DNA from 3 places in the Lentzea sokolovensis genome. Region 3 is predicted to be linked to each of the others. Evidence: riboswitches for the same ligand, from Rfam matches in the RefSeq annotation. Region 3 holds a riboswitch; each other region holds the start of a gene.
What was found. Region 3 has a riboswitch for cobalamin ahead of SK854_RS07310 (ribonucleoside-diphosphate reductase subunit alpha). Riboswitches for the same ligand answer to the same signal wherever they lie in the genome.

Region 1 (5,138 bases), on a different contig from region 3:
CGACTCGCGGACCTCCCGTGGCACGACCCGCTGGTCCTGGGCCTCCCCCGAGGCGGCGTCCCGGTCGCCAAAGAAGTCGCCCAGCACCTCAACGCCGAACTCGACGTCGTCGTGGCGCGCAAGATCGGCGCCCCGGGCCACCCCGAATACGGCGTCGGCGCCGTCACCGCCGACAGCGAGCCCATCTACGACCCGAGAGTGCTGCGAGCCCTGAACCTCACCGAGGAGCAACTGGGCCCCACCTGCGACGAGGAACGCGAAGAAGCCAGAAGACGCACGGCCCTCTACCGCGGGGACAAGTCGCTCACCCTCAAGGACCGTGACGTGATCCTCGTGGACGACGGCCTGGCCACCGGCGTCACGGCCAGGGCGGCGCTGCACTGGATCGCCCGGCACGAACCGCGGACCACGACCCTCGCCGTCCCGGTGGCTGCCAGAGAATCGCTGGCCACGTTCACGACGCCGGTGATCGCGATCCTTCTCCCGCGCCGCTTCGGCGCGGTCAGCCGCTGGTACGAGACCTTCGATCAGACCACGGACGAAGAGGTGCTCAGCGCGCTCTCGTAGTGCTCCACCACGGGGAACGGCGAGTAGAAGCGGTGCAGCAGAGCCGACCACTTCGCGTAGTCAGGCCCCTGCCGGAAGCCGACCGTGTGCGATTCGACCGAGTCCCAGCGCACGAGCAGCAGGTAGCGCGACGGCGTCTCCAGGCACCGCAGCAGTTCGAGACCGCGGAAGCCCGGCGAGGCGGAGATCAGCTCCCGCGCCTCGCCGAACGCCCACTCGAACTCCTCGGCCGAACCCGGCAGCACGTCCAGCAGGGCGTGCTCCGTGATCACAGCCGGCAGAACCTGATGTCCGAGGCCAGCACGGCCTTGGCACCGATTGCGGCCAGCTCGTCCATCACCTTGTTCGCCTCCTTGCGCGACACCATCGCCCGCACGGCCGCCCAGTCGGGGTTGGCCAGCGGCGCGACGGTCGGCGACTCCAGACCCGGAGTCAGCGCGATCGCGTCGTCGAGGATCGAACGCGGGCAGTCGTAGTCGAGCATCAGGTACTGCTGCGCGAACACGACACCCTGGATGCGGGCCGTCAGCTGCTTCTTGGCAGCCGTGAGCTCCGAGCCGTGGCGGTGGATCAGGACCGCCTCGGACTCGCAGATCGGCTCGCCGAACGGCACCAGGTCGTGCTGGCGCAGGGTGCGGCCGGAGCCCACCACGTCGGCGATCAGGTCGGCCACGCCCAGCTGGATCGAGATCTCCACGGCGCCGTCGAGCCGGATCACCTTCGCGGTGATGCCTCGGGCCTTGAGGTCACGGCCCACCAGCCTCGGGTACGCGGTGGCGAGGCGCTTGCCTTCGAGGTCGGAGACCTTCCAGTCGGTGCCGCGAGGCCCCGCGTAGCGGAAGGTCGACGAGCCGAAGCCCAGCGCCAGCAGCTCCTCGACGGAGTTGCCGTTGTCGTCGGCGCCCGAGTCGGCGGCCAGGTCGCGGCCGGTGATGCCGAGGTCCAGGTCGCCGGACGCCACGTAGATCGCGATGTCCTTGGGGCGAAGGAAGAAGAACTCGACTTCGTTGTTGTTGTCGAGCACGGTCAGGTCGCGGGGCTCGTGCCTCTGCCGGTAGCCGGCCTCGGTGAGCATGGCGGAGGCGCGTTCGGCGAGCGCGCCCTTGTTCGGGACTGCAACGCGCAGCATGTGAAAGTCTTCCGTCAGAGGTACTTGTAGACGTCTTCGAGGGTGAGCCCACGGCCCAGCATGAGCACCTGGAGGCGGTAGAGCAGCTGCGAGATCTCTTCGGAGAGCTTCTCGTCGGACTCGTACTCGGCGGCGATCCAGACCTCGCCGGCCTCCTCCAGGACCTTCTTGCCCTGCGCATGGACCCCGGCCTCGAGCGCGGCGACGGTGCCGGAACCTTCCGGCTTGGTGGCGGCTCGTTCGGTCAGTTCAGCGAACAGGGAATCGAAGGTCTTCACGGCACGACATCCTCCCATCCCGGCGACCCCCGTCCACACCGCGGTCGCATCTGTCCCAGGCGTTGGACGTGATCTGTCCTGCATGGACACCCGGTAGCGTGAACTTCTGTGTCTGAGTTCGCCGAGGTCCTCGAAGCACTCCGCCGGGTGCGCGGAATCAACCCGTTCTTCGCGCTCGACGTCGGCCGCCCGGACGAGTCCTGGCTGCCGGGAACGGCACTGCTGGAAGGCCCGGCGCTCAAGACCACGATCGACGCCATCGCGATCCGGTACAAAGCGGAAGAACCACGCGTAGCGGCCAGCCTGTTCTTCCTCAGCTACACGGCCCGGCTGCTCAGCCCGCTCACGGCCGCGGGCATCCCGATCGACGTCCGCCCGGAGAACCTCTGGTGGCAGCACCACCCGACGAACGGCCTGAGCGTCCGGATCGACCAGCCACGACTGGGCCCGAAGGCCGCCGAGGCGCTCGCACCGGTGGTGGAGGCGATCCAGGGCGTGACCCCCGTGGCGCGCGGATTGTTGTGGGGAAACGCCATGTCGAACATCGCGGGCGCGCTCAAAATGGTTGTGCGCGCACGCATGCTCACCGCCGACGAAGCGGAAGAACGCGGCGAACGGCTCATGAGCGCCCCGCCGTTCGAACAGGCGGGGGAATTTCTGACTTTTCCCGGAGAGGTCTCGTTCCGGCGCCGGTCGTGCTGTCTCTACTACCGCGTCGCCGCAGGTGGGAAGTGTGGTGACTGTCCACTCGTGAAGTGAGGAACGCAACAACTCTTATGGCCGGTTGTGCTTAACGGGCCGATCAACTTACGGTGCACGCGCCGCAGTGACGGGAAGCCGGTGAAAATCCGGCGCGGTCCTCGCCACTGTGACCGGGAAGCGATCCCCGCCGAGCACGTCACTGGCCCTCGCGAGAGGGCTGGGAAGACGCGGGGGCAGCGTTGATCCGGGAGTCAGGAGACCGGCTGCGGCGCCGCAAGGAGAGTTGACCTTCCACGAGGTATGGAGGAGCCCGTCATGACGAGCCCCGCAGCAAGCCTGTCCGCCGTCCGCGTGCCCAAATGGGCCTTCGCCGTCTCAGTGCTCGGCCTGATCGTCACCTACCTGGTCCTGCAGGAGAACGGCCTCGCGCTCGGCGCGGGTTCCGAGTTGCTGCACGAGTTCTTCCACGACGGCCGCCACGCGCTGGGCGTCCCCTGCCACTGATCCCCCGATCCCAGGCAGGGAAGACATGACGACGACCTACAAGTCCCTTGCGCTGCGCGGAGTGGCGGCCGGCGGTATCGCCGGTGTCGCCTCCGCGCTCGTGCAGCTCCTGGTGACCGAGATCCCGATTCGCGCCGCGCTCGCGGTCGAAGAGGCCCGGGAACCCGCCGGTGAGGCCGGCCACACGCACGGCGGCGAGGAAGAGCTGGTCAGCCGTGGCGCCCAGATCGCGGGCGGCATGCTCGGCGTGGTGATCGTCGGCATCGCGGTGGGCCTGGTGTTCGCCACGGCCTACGCGCTGTCGAAGCGCTGGTTCACCGGCAGCACGCCGTTCAGCCGCAGCTTCGCGTTCGGTGCCGCGGTGTTCGGTGCCGTGGCGCTGCTGCCGTGGCTCAAGTACCCGGCCAACCCGCCTGCCGTGGGCGACCCGGAGACGGTGAACTACCGGACCGCGCTCTACCTCGGTGTGGTGGTGGCCGGTCTGGTGATCGTGTGGGCGGCGAGCTGGCTCGCCGAGCAGCTGCGCGCGCAGTCGCAGCCGATGCGGACCACGGCCGTGCTGCTCGCGGTGGCCGCGGCCGTCGCGGTGGTGCTGCTGGCGTTCCCCGCGCCGCCGGACACGATCCCCGCGGACATGCCGGTGAACGTGCTGTGGCAGTTCCGCCTCAGTTCGCTCGCCCAGCTCGCCACGCTCTACGTCGGCATCGGCGTGGTGTTCGGCCTGCTGATCGACCCGGCCGCGCGCAAGGCGAAAGCACGCGTGACCGAGGCCTCCGTCTAGAGCGCCTTCAGCACGTCCAGATCGACGCCGGCGAGGGAGTCGCGGAACACCCGCCGCTCCCCCGTCGGCACTTCCACGTCACACGGCACGACCAGCACGGTGCACCCGGCCGCCACCGCCGCGGCCACCCCGGTGGGCGAGTCCTCGATCGCCACGCACCGCGCCGCGTCCACGCCCAGCAGCCGGGCCGCCTTCAGGTACGGCTCGGGCAGCGGCTTGTTCAGCCCGTCCACCTCGTCGCCGCACACGGTGACGTCGAACAGGTCTCGTCCGATCGTGTCCAGCGCCACCTCGGTCAGCGAGCGCTCGGTCGACGTCACGAGAGCCATCGGCACGCCTGACGCGCGCACTGACTTCAAGGCCTCCTGCGCGCCCGGACGCCACGGCAGCCCGGCGCGGAAGACCTCCTCGGTGCGGCGCGAGATCCACGCGGCGCCGTCGGCCATGTCGGCCTCGGTGGGCTCGATGCCGACGTCGGCGAACAGCAGGCGCATCGTCGTCGGTACGTTGCTGCCGACCATGCGTTCGCGGGTCTCCGGGGAGAGCACGCCGCCCAGCTTCTCCGCGTACTCGTAGAGCGGGATGTCCCACAGCTTCTCGGAGTCCAGCAGCGTGCCGTCCATGTCCCACAGGACAGCGTGCAGGTCAGACATTGAAGTACTTCGCCTCCGGATGGTGCGCCACGAAGGCGTCGGTGGACTGTTCCGGGTGGAGCTGAAGTTCCTCGGACAGCGAGACCCCGATGCGCGACGGATCGAGCAGTTCGACGACGCGCTTGCGGTCTTCCATCTCGGGGCAGGCGCCGTAGCCGAACGAGTACCGCGCGCCGCGGTAGCCGAGTTTGAAGTACTCCTCGACGGCCGCGGGGTCTTCGGCGGCAACGGTGCCGCCGGTGGGCCAGACGAGTTCCTCGCGGACCCGCTTGTGCCAGTACTCGGCCAGCGCTTCGGTGAGCTGGACCCCCAGTCCGTGGACTTCCAGGTACTCACGATACGCGTTCTTGCCGAACAGTTCGCCCGCGTAGTCGGCGATCGGGCTGCCCATCGTCACGAGGTGGAACGCGATGACGTCGACCTCTCCGGACTCCTTCGAGCGCCAGAAGTCCGACAGGCACAACCTTCGATCCCTTTTCTGGCGCGGAAAAGTGAACCGGAAGCGCTCCGGCGAACCCACGGCG
Region 2 (5,138 bases), on a different contig from region 3:
CGTGAGGACGAGGTCGTGTTGCGCGGGACGTTGGACGACATCGCGGCGCAGGTCGAGGCCGCCGGGATCAAGCGGACCGCGGTGATCATCGTGGGGAACGTGCTCGGGGCGACGCAGTTCCCGGACAGCCACCTGTACTCGGCCACGCGCGTTCGATGATCCTGATCCTCGGCGGAACGGGGGAGGCGCGCGAGCTCGCGTCCCGCGTACCGGCCGTTTCTTCGCTGGCGGGGCGGGTCAGCTCGCCTCGGTTGCCCGCCGGTGAGGTTCGGATCGGCGGCTTCGGCGGTGTCGACGGGCTCGCGGAGTGGTTGCGGGACAACGATGTCAGCGCCGTGGTCGATGCCACGCACCCGTTCGCCCGGCAGATCACCTCGAACGCTTTCGAGGCTTGCGAGCAGGTCGGGGTGCCGTTCCTGATTCTGCGCCGGGCTGGGTTCACGCCGCAGCCCGGGTGGCACTGGGTCGACAGCGTCGCCGAGGCCGCGCGGGATCTGCCCGGGGCGCGGGTGTTCCTGACGACCGGCCGGCAGGACCTCGCCGAGTTCGCCGCGTGCCCGCAGTGGTTCCTGGCACGGATGGTCGAGCCGCCGGAACCGCCGCTGCCGCAACGGATCGAGGTGCTGCTGTCGCGCGGTCCGTTCACTGTGGACGGTGAGCTGGGGCTGATGCGGTCCCGGGAGATCGACGTCCTGGTGACCAAGGACAGCGGCGGCTCGATGACGTCGGCCAAGCTCGAAGCCGCGCGCCGTCTCGGTGTGCCGGTCGTGATCGTGCGTCGGCCGCCGCTCCCACCTGCGGAAACGGTGGCCGACGTCGACGGTGCCGTCAGCTGGTTGGGTACCGTCGGGGCGTGAAGACGACCCCCTGGGGCGTCACGATCGTCTGCGACGAGCCGATGATCAGCAGGCAGCGCATGTCGATCGTGGCCGGGTCGAGCGCGCCGAGCGTCAGGACGCGGATCTCCTCCTCCGGGCCGCCGACATCGCGGCCGACGACGATCGGCGTCTCCGGGTCGCGGTGCTGGAGCAGCAGATCGCGCATGTCCGCCACCTGATGGGTGCGGGCCTTGGACGCCGGGTTGTAGATCGCGATGACCAGGTCGGCCTTGGCGGTGGCTTCGAGCCGTTCGGCGATGACGTCCCACGGCTTGAGCCGGTCGCTCAGCGAGATCACCGCGTAGTCGTGCCCGAGCGGCGCGCCCGCCTTGGCCGCCACGGCGTTCGCGGCCGTCACGCCGGGGATGACGCGCACCGGCACGTCCTGGGTCTCCGCGGCGACTTCCAGCACCGCGGTGGCCATCGCGAAGACGCCGGGATCGCCCGACGACACGACCGCGACCCGCGCGCCCTTCCGCGCGAGGTCCAGGGCGAAGGCCGCGCGTTCGGACTCGACCTGGTTGTGCGAGGAATGGCGCTTCTGGCCGGGGCGTTGCGGAACCCGGTCGAGGTAGGTGCTGTAGCCGACCAGTTCGTCGGCGGCCTCCAGTTCCTGGCGGGCCTCCGGGGTGAGCCACGCGCGGGCGCCGGGGCCGAGGCCGATGACCACGACCTCGCCCTTCGGCTTGGCGGGCTTGGACTGGCTCGGCAGCAGGGCAAGCGAGAAGTACGGGACGCTCGCGGGATCGACGTCGGCCAGCGGCGACATCTTCTGACGACCGGTGGTGGCGCGTTCGACGTACCACGCGCCGTCGAGCCGGCCGGCCGTTTCGAGGGCCTCGCGGACGTTGCCGAAAGTACGGCCCAGCTTGAGGATCGCGGCGCTGTCGGTGTCGGCGAGCCTGGTCGCGAGCTCGGCGGGCGGCAACGTGCCCGGCAGGATCGTGAGCACCTCGTCGCGTTCCACGAGCGGTGTGCCGAGTACTGCTGAAGCGCCGCTCACGGACGTGACGCCGGGGACCACCTCCCACTCGTAGCGGTCGGCCAGGCGCTTGTGCATGTGCATGTAGGAGCCGTAGAAGAACGGATCTCCAGCGGCCAGGACGACGACGACGCGTCCGGCGTCGAGGTGCGCGGCCAGCTTGGCGGCGGCCTCCTCGTAGAAGGCGTCGATCTCGCCCTGGTAGTCGTCCGTGTCCTCGGTGGTGACCGGGTAGACGAGCTGTTCCATGATCTGCGGGTTCGGATCGTTCTGGCTGCGGAAGTACGGCGCCGCGATGGTCTTGGCGACCGACTTGCCGTGCCGGGCGCTGTGGAACGCCACCACGTCGGCTTCGTTGATGAGTCGCGCGGCCTTGACCGTCAGGAGTTCCGGGTCGCCGGGACCCAGGCCGACGCCGTAGAGCTTGCCCGTCATTCTTCCTCGCTCGCGATCGCGTTGATGGCCGCCGCCGTCATGGCACTGCCGCCGCGCCGGCCGCGCACCACGAGGTGCTCCAGATCCGTTGCGGCCAAAGCTTCCTTGGACTCCGCGGCCCCGATGAACCCGACCGGGATGCCCAGGACCGCGGCGGGCCTCGGGGCTCCGGCGGCGATCAGGTCGAGGAGGTGGAACAACGCCGTGGGGGCGTTGCCGATCGCGATCACCGCGCCGTCGAACCGGTCCGCGAGCAGTTCCAGGGAGGCGGCGCTGCGCGTGTTGCCGATGGTCTGCGCCAGCTCCGGAGTCCGCGGATCCTGCAGGTGGCAAAGGACTTCGTTGTCCTTCGGCAGGCGGCGGCGGGTCACGCCGGACGCGACCATGTTGGCGTCGCACAGGATCGGCGCACCGTTGCGCAGCGCTTCCCGGGCGTCGCGCACGACGTTCGGGGAGAAGGCGACGTCGTCCGGCAGGTCGGTCATGCCGCACGCGTGGATCATGCGGACGACGACTTTCGCGACGTCGGCGGGGAACCTGGTGAGGTCCGACTCCGCGCGAATGGTGGCGAAGGACTGGCGGTAGATCTCCGCCCCGTCCTTGATGTACTGCGTCAACGGATCTCCTCGTAGCCGTCGCCGGTCGCGACGAACTCGGTCACATCGCCGGCGGGACGGCCGCAGCGGCGGGCACAGCCCGACCAGTGGACGGGACGGTCATGCGGGGTGCCGAGCCACGCGCGCGCGTCGGCCCGTACGTCGGACAGCGACTTCGCGCAGCCGGGGCGGCCGGTGCAGGCGCTGACGCCGTGCCACGGGGAGGCCGGGTCGGTGATGAAGCCGGAGGTGTCGGTGCCGGCGGGGACGACCAGGCTGCGCCACGGCGTCAGGCGCAGGGCGACGCCGGGGAGTTGGTGGGCGTCGAGCCGGCCGAGCGGGACGCCTGGCGTCAAAGGTGAAGGTGCGACAGGAGTCACAGCCGGGGTGATCCGCGGGGCGTCGGAGGCACCGAAGTGAGCGGTGATCTTTCGCACACCGTCGTCTACTTCGGACAGGCGCCAGGCCTGCCCGCGGAGCTGCTGGAAGAGGCGGGCGGCGGTGAGCACGGCGTCGACCGGGTCGGTGACGCGGACGCCGGTGTCGCGGCCGGCGAGGAGGAGGACCCACGGGGAGGGGGTGGTGCGGGACGCATCGCCGCCCGTCTGGCCCACATCGCTGCTGACCAGGCCGAAGTCGCCGCCCAGCCCGCTCACCGCGGCCCCCGCCGTCACCAGGAACCTTCCCGGCAGATCCGCCATCGCCGGGTCCGCGCACAGGGCCGAGTCGATCGCGTCGACCAGCGCCTGGTTGTCCTCCAGCGGGGCGGCGATGATGTTGCGGATCCGCTCGTGCGACGCCGAGGGCAGCAGGCCGGCCGCGGCCAGCCGCGCGCCCAGTTCCACGCCGTCGGCCAGCCCCCTGATCTGGAGGTTCGCCCGCGAGGTCAGTTCGATCGAGCCGGAGCCGAGTTCGAGCGACGCGAGGCGCACGACGTCCCACTGAGCAGCGGAAAGAGTGCCGCCCGGCACCCGGATGCGCGCCAGCCCGCCGTCGGCCGCGGCGTGCAGCTCGACGGCGCCGGGGCAGGCGTCCGGGTGACTACGCATAGGTCGGACTGTAACCCGCCGGTTAGGGTGAGCCCGAACGACGAAGCGCAGGAGGAAGCCGGTGCGAATCCGGCGCGGTCCCGCCACTGTGACCAGCGAACACCGCTGGGAGTCAGGAACTCCGCTTCGCCAGTCACCCGCATTTTGGGGCGAGGACCCCACGAGGGATGGAGCCTGCGTGATCCTGCTGCTGTCGACCTCCGACACCGACCTGCTGTCGGCGCGTGCGAGCGGTGCCGAGTACCGGCTCGGCAACCCCGCGCGACTCACGACCGACGACCTGCCCGAGTTGATCCAGGACGTCGGCCTCGTCCTCGTGCGCATCCTCGGTGGGCGCCGGATGTGGGAGGAAGGCCTCGACTGGCTGCTGGCGTGCGGCCTGCCGGTGGTGGTGCTCGGTGGCGAGCAGCAGCCGGACGCGGCGCTGATGGAGCTGTCGACGGTGCCCGGTGGCGTGTGCGCCGAGGCGCACCTCTACCTCGCGCACGGCGGTCCGGCGAACCTCACCGAGCTGCACAAGTTCCTGTCGGACACCGTGCTGCTGACCGGCCACGGCTTCGAGGCCCCCGCCGCCACCCCCACGTGGGGTGTGCTGGAACGGGAGACCGAGGGCACCGGTCCGACGGTCGCGGTGCTCTATTACCGCGCGCACCACGTGGCCGGGAACACGGCGTTCGTCCACGCCCTGTGCGACGCGATCGAGGCCAAGGGCGGGAAGCCCCTGCCGGTCTTCTGCTCTTCGCTGCGCACCGCCGAACCCGAACTGCTCGACGTGCTGCGCCAAGCCGACGCGCTCGTCGTGACGGTGCTCGCGGCGGGCGGCACGAACCCCGCGAAGGCGTCCGCAGGTGGCGACGACGACGCGTGGGACGTCGGCGCGCTGGCCGCGCTCGACGTGCCGATCCTGCAGGGGTTGTGCCTCACGTCGAGCCGCGAGTCGTGGGACTCCAACGACGACGGACTGTCTCCTTTGGACACCGCGACGCAGGTCGCGATCCCCGAGTTCGACGGCCGGATCATCACGGTCCCGTTCTCCTTCAAGGAGATCGACTCCGACGGCCTCACCGTCTACGTGGCCGACCCGGAACGGGCGCTGCGCGTCGCGGGCATCGCGGTCCGGCACGGCAGGCTGCGTCACATCCCGGTCGCGGACCGCAGGATCGCGGTCATGCTGTCGGCGTACCCGACCAAGCACTCC
Region 3 (5,138 bases):
GAAATGTCCGAGCTGGAACACCTTGCCGGTCTCGCGGATCGCCGCCACCTTGGCGGCGATCTCGTCCTCCGGTGCGCCGAATTTCATCTCGCCCATCAGCGTGTCGTTCCGCGAGGGCTCGCCGGGGAACCCGACGCCGAGAAGTTTGCGCACCGTGCTGCGGGCGCCGTCGCAGCCGACCAGGTACCGCGACCGCAGCCGCTCGCCATCGGCCAGTTCAACGGTCACGCCTTCGTCGTCCTGCTCGAACGCGACCACCCCGTCACCGCGCCGGACCTGTGCGCCCAGTGCGATCGCGTGGTCGGCGAGCAGGTGCTCGGCGGTCGGCTGCTGGATGCCCAGCAGGAAGGTGAACGAGGAATCCAGGCCGCCGGGCGTGGGCTTGGGGATGGCGGCGAAGGCTCCGCCGACCGGGCGCTGCCTGCCGCGTTCCAGAAAGCGATCCAGCAGTCCGCGCATCGCCAGGACTTCCAAACTGCGAATGTGCAGACTCACAATCCGCACGAACGACGACGAGGGCTCCGGTTCCTTTTCGAGAACGAGCACCTGCACGTCGTGCAGTCGCACTTCGGCGGCCAGCATCGCGCCGGTCGGACCGCATCCGGCAATGATCACGTCGAACATGAACCACCCGTTCAGCCCTGGCATCGGCGGCTCAGTGTGGGGCTCCTCGGATCTAGTCGCAAGCGAAATACGGTGAACGATGTATTCACGGTGTGCACACAGCTGCGCGACGAGATCGTGGCCTGGGGCCTGGCGCCGGGTGCGCACCTGAAACGCCGAGTTCGCCGACGGCGACCCCGAGGAGTTGATCGCGCGGCTGGACGCGTTGATCGACGAGGCAGCGGGCAACCCCTACCTCGGCGAGGCGCTCGGGGCGTTGCGCGGGCAGCTGCGGCGGTTGCGACTGGCCGCTCGCCGGAACGCCCGGCGATGTCGTTCCACATCCACGACAGCCTGCGCGCCCTGGCCGACGTCCTCTGGGCCAACTGAGCGACACGCCCACTAGATGTAGTTGCTCGTGGCTCGACGGCGCCCATGTATTGTGCTCCGAAGCTGGTTCGGCCGATCCTCCAGATCGGTCGTCGCAAGAGGGAACCCGGTGTGAGTCCGGGACTGCCCCGCAGCGGTGAGTGGGAACGAAAGCCGTCAGAAAGCACTGGACATCGATGTCTGGGAAGCGACGGCCGGTAGGCGCCTGGCGACAGGCTCGCCCATGAGTCCGAAGACCTGCCAGCGCCCCGCACGTGCCTGCGTGCGGGCGTCCGCGGCCCCGAGGGAGGGCGGGAGGACGTGGCGGTCGCGCGCGCCCGTTCACTCCTCGCTGTCCCCGTGGCCACCCGAGCTCGCGAGGAGAGAGCTAGTGACGGCGGTCGACACGGTCACCACCACTATGCGCGTCAAGAAACGCAACGGTTCACTGGAACCCGTTGACTTGAACAAGATCGTGCGCGCGGTGGAGCGCTGCACGGTCGGTCTGCACGACGTCGACCCGCTGCGGGTCGCCACCAAGACGATCAGCGGCCTCTACGACGGCGCCACCACCGAGGAACTGGACCGGCTGTCGATCCAGACCGCCGCGGCGCTCGTGTCCGAGGAGCCCGAGTACTCCAAGCTCGCCGCCGGCCTGCTCGCGGCGTTCATCGAGAAGGAAGTGCGCCGCCAGGGCGTGATGTCCTTCAGCCAGAGCATCGCGCTCGGCCACGCGGAAGGCCTGATCGGCGACGCGACCGCGGAGTTCGTGGCCGCCAACGCCCGCAAGCTCGACGACGCGATCGACCTCGACGGCGACCGGCGGTTCGAGTACTTCGGCCTGCGCACGGTCTACGACCGCTACCTGCTGCGCCACCCCGCGAAGCGTTCGGTGATCGAGCAGCCGCAGTACTGGCTGCTGCGCGTCGCGTGCGGTCTCTCGCAGACCGCGACCGAGGCGATCGACTTCTACCGGCTGATGTCGTCGCTGGCGTACCTGCCCAGCTCGCCGACGCTGTTCAACTCCGGTACGCAGCACACCCAGATGTCGTCGTGCTACCTGCTGGACTCGCCGCGCGACGAGCTCGAGTCGATCTACGACCGCTACAAGCAGATCGCCCGGCTGTCGAAGTTCGCCGGCGGCATCGGCGTGCAGTGGTCCCGGGTCCGTTCGCGCGGTGCGCTGATCCGCGGCACGAACGGCCACTCCAACGGCATCGTGCCGTGGCTGCGCACGCTCGACGCGTCGGTCTCGGCGGTCAACCAGGGCGGCCGACGCAAGGGCGCCGCCTGCGTGTACCTGGAGACGTGGCACCCGGACATCGAGGAGTTCCTGGAGCTGCGCGACAACACCGGTGAGGACGCGCGCCGCACGCACAACCTCAACCTGGCGAACTGGATCCCGGACGAGTTCATGCGCCGCGTCGAGGCGGACGGGGACTGGTCGCTGTTCGACCCTGACGAGATTCCCGAGCTGGTCGACCTGTGGGGCGACGAGTTCGACCGCGCCTATCGCGGCGCGGAGGAGGCCGGCCGCGCCGTCCGCACGGTCAAGGCTCGTGACCTTTATGGACGGATGATCCGCACGCTCGCCCAGACCGGCAACGGCTGGATGACGTTCAAGGACACCGCGAACCGCAGGTGCAACCAGACCGCGTCGCCGTCGAACGTGGTGCACCTGTCCAACCTCTGCACGGAGATCCTCGAGGTCACCAGCGACGAGGAGACCGCGGTCTGCAACCTGGGCTCGGTCAACCTCGGTGCTCACGTCGAGGGGTCCGACATCGACTGGGAACGGCTGCGTGCCACGGTCCGCACCGCCGTCGTGTTCCTCGACCGCGTGATCGACATCAACTACTACCCGACCGAGCAGGCGGCGCGCTCCAACCCGCGCTGGCGCCCGGTGGGTCTCGGTGTCATGGGCCTGCAGGACGTGTTCTTCAAACTGCGCCTGCCGTTCGACTCGCCGGAGGCCCGTGAGCTGTCGACGCGCATCGCCGAGGAGATCTACCTGACGGCCCTGGAGTCGTCGGCGGAGCTGGCCTCGTCCGCGGGCGCGCACCCGGCGTTCCGGGAAACCCGTGCCGCCAAGGGAGATCTGCAGCCCGACCTGTGGGGCGTCACGCCCACGCAGACCGAGCGCTGGAGTGCTCTGCGCGAACGCGTCAGCGAGCACGGCCTGCGCAACTCGCTGCTGATCGCGATCGCGCCGACCGCGACGATCGCGTCGATCGCCGGCTGTTTCGAGTGCATCGAGCCGCAGGTGTCGAACACGTTCAAGCGCGAGACGCTGTCCGGTGAGTTCCTGCAGATCAACTCCTACCTGGTGCGCGAGCTCAAGGCTCGCGGCCTGTGGACGGAGGCCGTGCGCAACCGGCTCAAGCAGGACGACGGCTCCGCGCAGGGCATCGCCGAACTGCCGGAGGACGTGCGTTCGCTGTTCCGCACGGCCTGGGAGCTGCCGCAGAAGGCGCTGATCGAACTGGCCGCCGCGCGTGGCCCGTACGTCGACCAGAGCCAGTCGCTGAACCTGTTCGTCGCCTCGCCGACGATCGGCAAGCTCTCCTCGATGTACCTCTACGCCTGGAAAGCCGGGCTCAAGACCACGTACTACCTGCGCTCCCGTCCGGCGACGCGCATCCAGCAGGCGACCACGACGACGACCACGGCGGTGCCCGTCGTGACGTCGGACGAAGCCATCGCCTGCTCCCTGGAAAACCCCGAGTCCTGTGAGGCCTGCCAGTGACCACGCTTGCCAGCACCGCCCGTCAGAACGCCCTGCTCGACCCCGGCATGGACCTCACCCTGCGGCCGATGCGCTACCCGCTGTTCTACGAGCGTTTCCGCGACGCCATCAAGAACACGTGGACGGTCGAGGAAGTCGACCTGCACTCGGACCTCGCCGACCTGAACAAGCTGTCGGAGGCCGAGCGGCACCTCGTCAACCGGCTCGTCGCGTTCTTCGCGACCGGTGACACGATCGTCGCGAACAACCTGGTGCTCAACCTCTACGAGCACGTGAACGCGCCGGAGGCCCGGCTCTACCTGTCGCGGCAGCTGTTCGAGGAGGCCGTGCACGTCCAGTTCTACCTGACGCTGCTCGACACCTACCTGCCCGACGAGAACGACCGCATCGAGGCGTTCGCCGCGGTGGAGACGATTCCGTCGATCCGCGCCAAGGCGGAGTTCTGCTACAAGTGGATCGACTCGATCTCGGACCTCAAGCGGCTGGAGTCGCGGGAGGACCGCCGGTCGTTCCTGCTCAACCTGATCTGCTTCGCGGCGTGCATCGAGGGCCTGTTCTTCTACGGCGCCTTCGCCTACGTCTACTTCCTGCGTTCGCGCGGGCTGCTGAACGGTCTCGCGTCGGGCACCAACTGGGTGTTCCGCGACGAGTCGATGCACATGGCGTTCGCGTTCGACGTCGTGGACACCGTGCGCCGCGAGGAGCCCGACCTGTTCGACGACTCCTTGTACGAGGAGGTCAAGCAGATGCTGCGCGAGGCAGTCGACGCCGAGGTGCAGTTCGCGGAGGACCTGCTCGGTGGCGGTGTCGCCGGCATGTCGGTGGCGGACATGCGGTCCTATTTGGAGCATGTCGCGGACCGGCGGCTGCAGGTGCTCGGCATCGAGCCGATCTACGGTTCCAAGAACCCGTTCGCGTTCATGGAGCTGCAGGACGTGCAGGAGCTGTCGAACTTCTTCGAACGGCGCGTGTCGGCCTACCAGGTCGGTGTGACCGGCACGGTGGCGTTCGACGAGGACTTCTGAGTCGTGCGGACGCGGTGCCCCTGGCCGGGAAGCCGGTCAGGGGCACCGCTTCGTCAGCAGGCGAGCGTCGGCGCGGCGAGGTTGCCGCCGCCGTCGAGGTTCGCGAGCTTGACCCCGGTCAGGCCGAGGACCGCCTGAGCCGTGGCACGCGGCGCGGTCGTCTGGTCGAATCCCGTTGCGTCGTAGGCGATCGCGCCTCGGTCCGCGACGGCACCCGGGCAGCCGACCGTGAGCGAACGCAGGAACTGCCGTGCCTTCGTCGCGGCGGCCGGGCGGTGACCGGCCAGCGCCTGCGCGGCCAGGCCGGTGCTGTTCGCGTTGGAAGCGTTGGCGCCGACGGAGAAACCTCCGTCGGCGTTCTGCTTCGACGCGAGCCACGTGGTGCCTTCGGCGGC

Region 1: linked by a shared signal. The riboswitch ahead of SK854_RS01635 (CbtB domain-containing protein) and the one ahead of SK854_RS07310 (ribonucleoside-diphosphate reductase subunit alpha) in region 3 are both predicted to bind cobalamin.
Region 2: linked by a shared signal. The riboswitch ahead of cobN (cobaltochelatase subunit CobN) and the one ahead of SK854_RS07310 (ribonucleoside-diphosphate reductase subunit alpha) in region 3 are both predicted to bind cobalamin.

The regions. Positions count from the first base shown of each region.
Region 1 covers NZ_JAXAVU010000001.1:341,012-346,149, forward strand. The annotation lists gene SK854_RS01610 (phosphoribosyltransferase) at 1-567, shown strand, start outside; gene SK854_RS01615 (antibiotic biosynthesis monooxygenase family protein) at 528-839, opposite strand; gene hisG (ATP phosphoribosyltransferase) at 836-1,696, opposite strand; gene SK854_RS01625 (phosphoribosyl-ATP diphosphatase) at 1,711-1,974, opposite strand; gene SK854_RS01630 ((2Fe-2S)-binding protein) at 2,083-2,733, shown strand; cobalamin riboswitch at 2,782-2,958, shown strand; gene SK854_RS01635 (CbtB domain-containing protein) at 2,992-3,180, shown strand; gene SK854_RS01640 (CbtA family protein) at 3,206-3,961, shown strand; gene SK854_RS01645 (HAD family hydrolase) at 3,958-4,614, opposite strand; gene metH (methionine synthase) at 4,607-5,138, opposite strand, start outside.
Region 2 covers NZ_JAXAVU010000013.1:264,357-269,494, forward strand. The annotation lists gene cobM (precorrin-4 C(11)-methyltransferase) at 1-159, shown strand, start outside; gene SK854_RS32515 (cobalt-precorrin-6A reductase) at 156-857, shown strand; gene SK854_RS32520 (precorrin-2 C(20)-methyltransferase) at 829-2,295, opposite strand; gene SK854_RS32525 (precorrin-8X methylmutase) at 2,292-2,912, opposite strand; gene SK854_RS32530 (hypothetical protein) at 2,909-3,940, opposite strand; cobalamin riboswitch at 3,949-4,083, shown strand; gene cobN (cobaltochelatase subunit CobN) at 4,119-5,138, shown strand, end outside.
Region 3 covers NZ_JAXAVU010000004.1:388,566-393,703, reverse strand. The annotation lists gene SK854_RS07315 (FAD-dependent monooxygenase) at 1-624, opposite strand, end outside; cobalamin riboswitch at 1,041-1,252, shown strand; gene SK854_RS07310 (ribonucleoside-diphosphate reductase subunit alpha) at 1,364-3,718, shown strand; gene SK854_RS07305 (ribonucleotide-diphosphate reductase subunit beta) at 3,715-4,743, shown strand; gene SK854_RS07300 (prenyltransferase/squalene oxidase repeat-containing protein) at 4,797-5,138, opposite strand, start outside.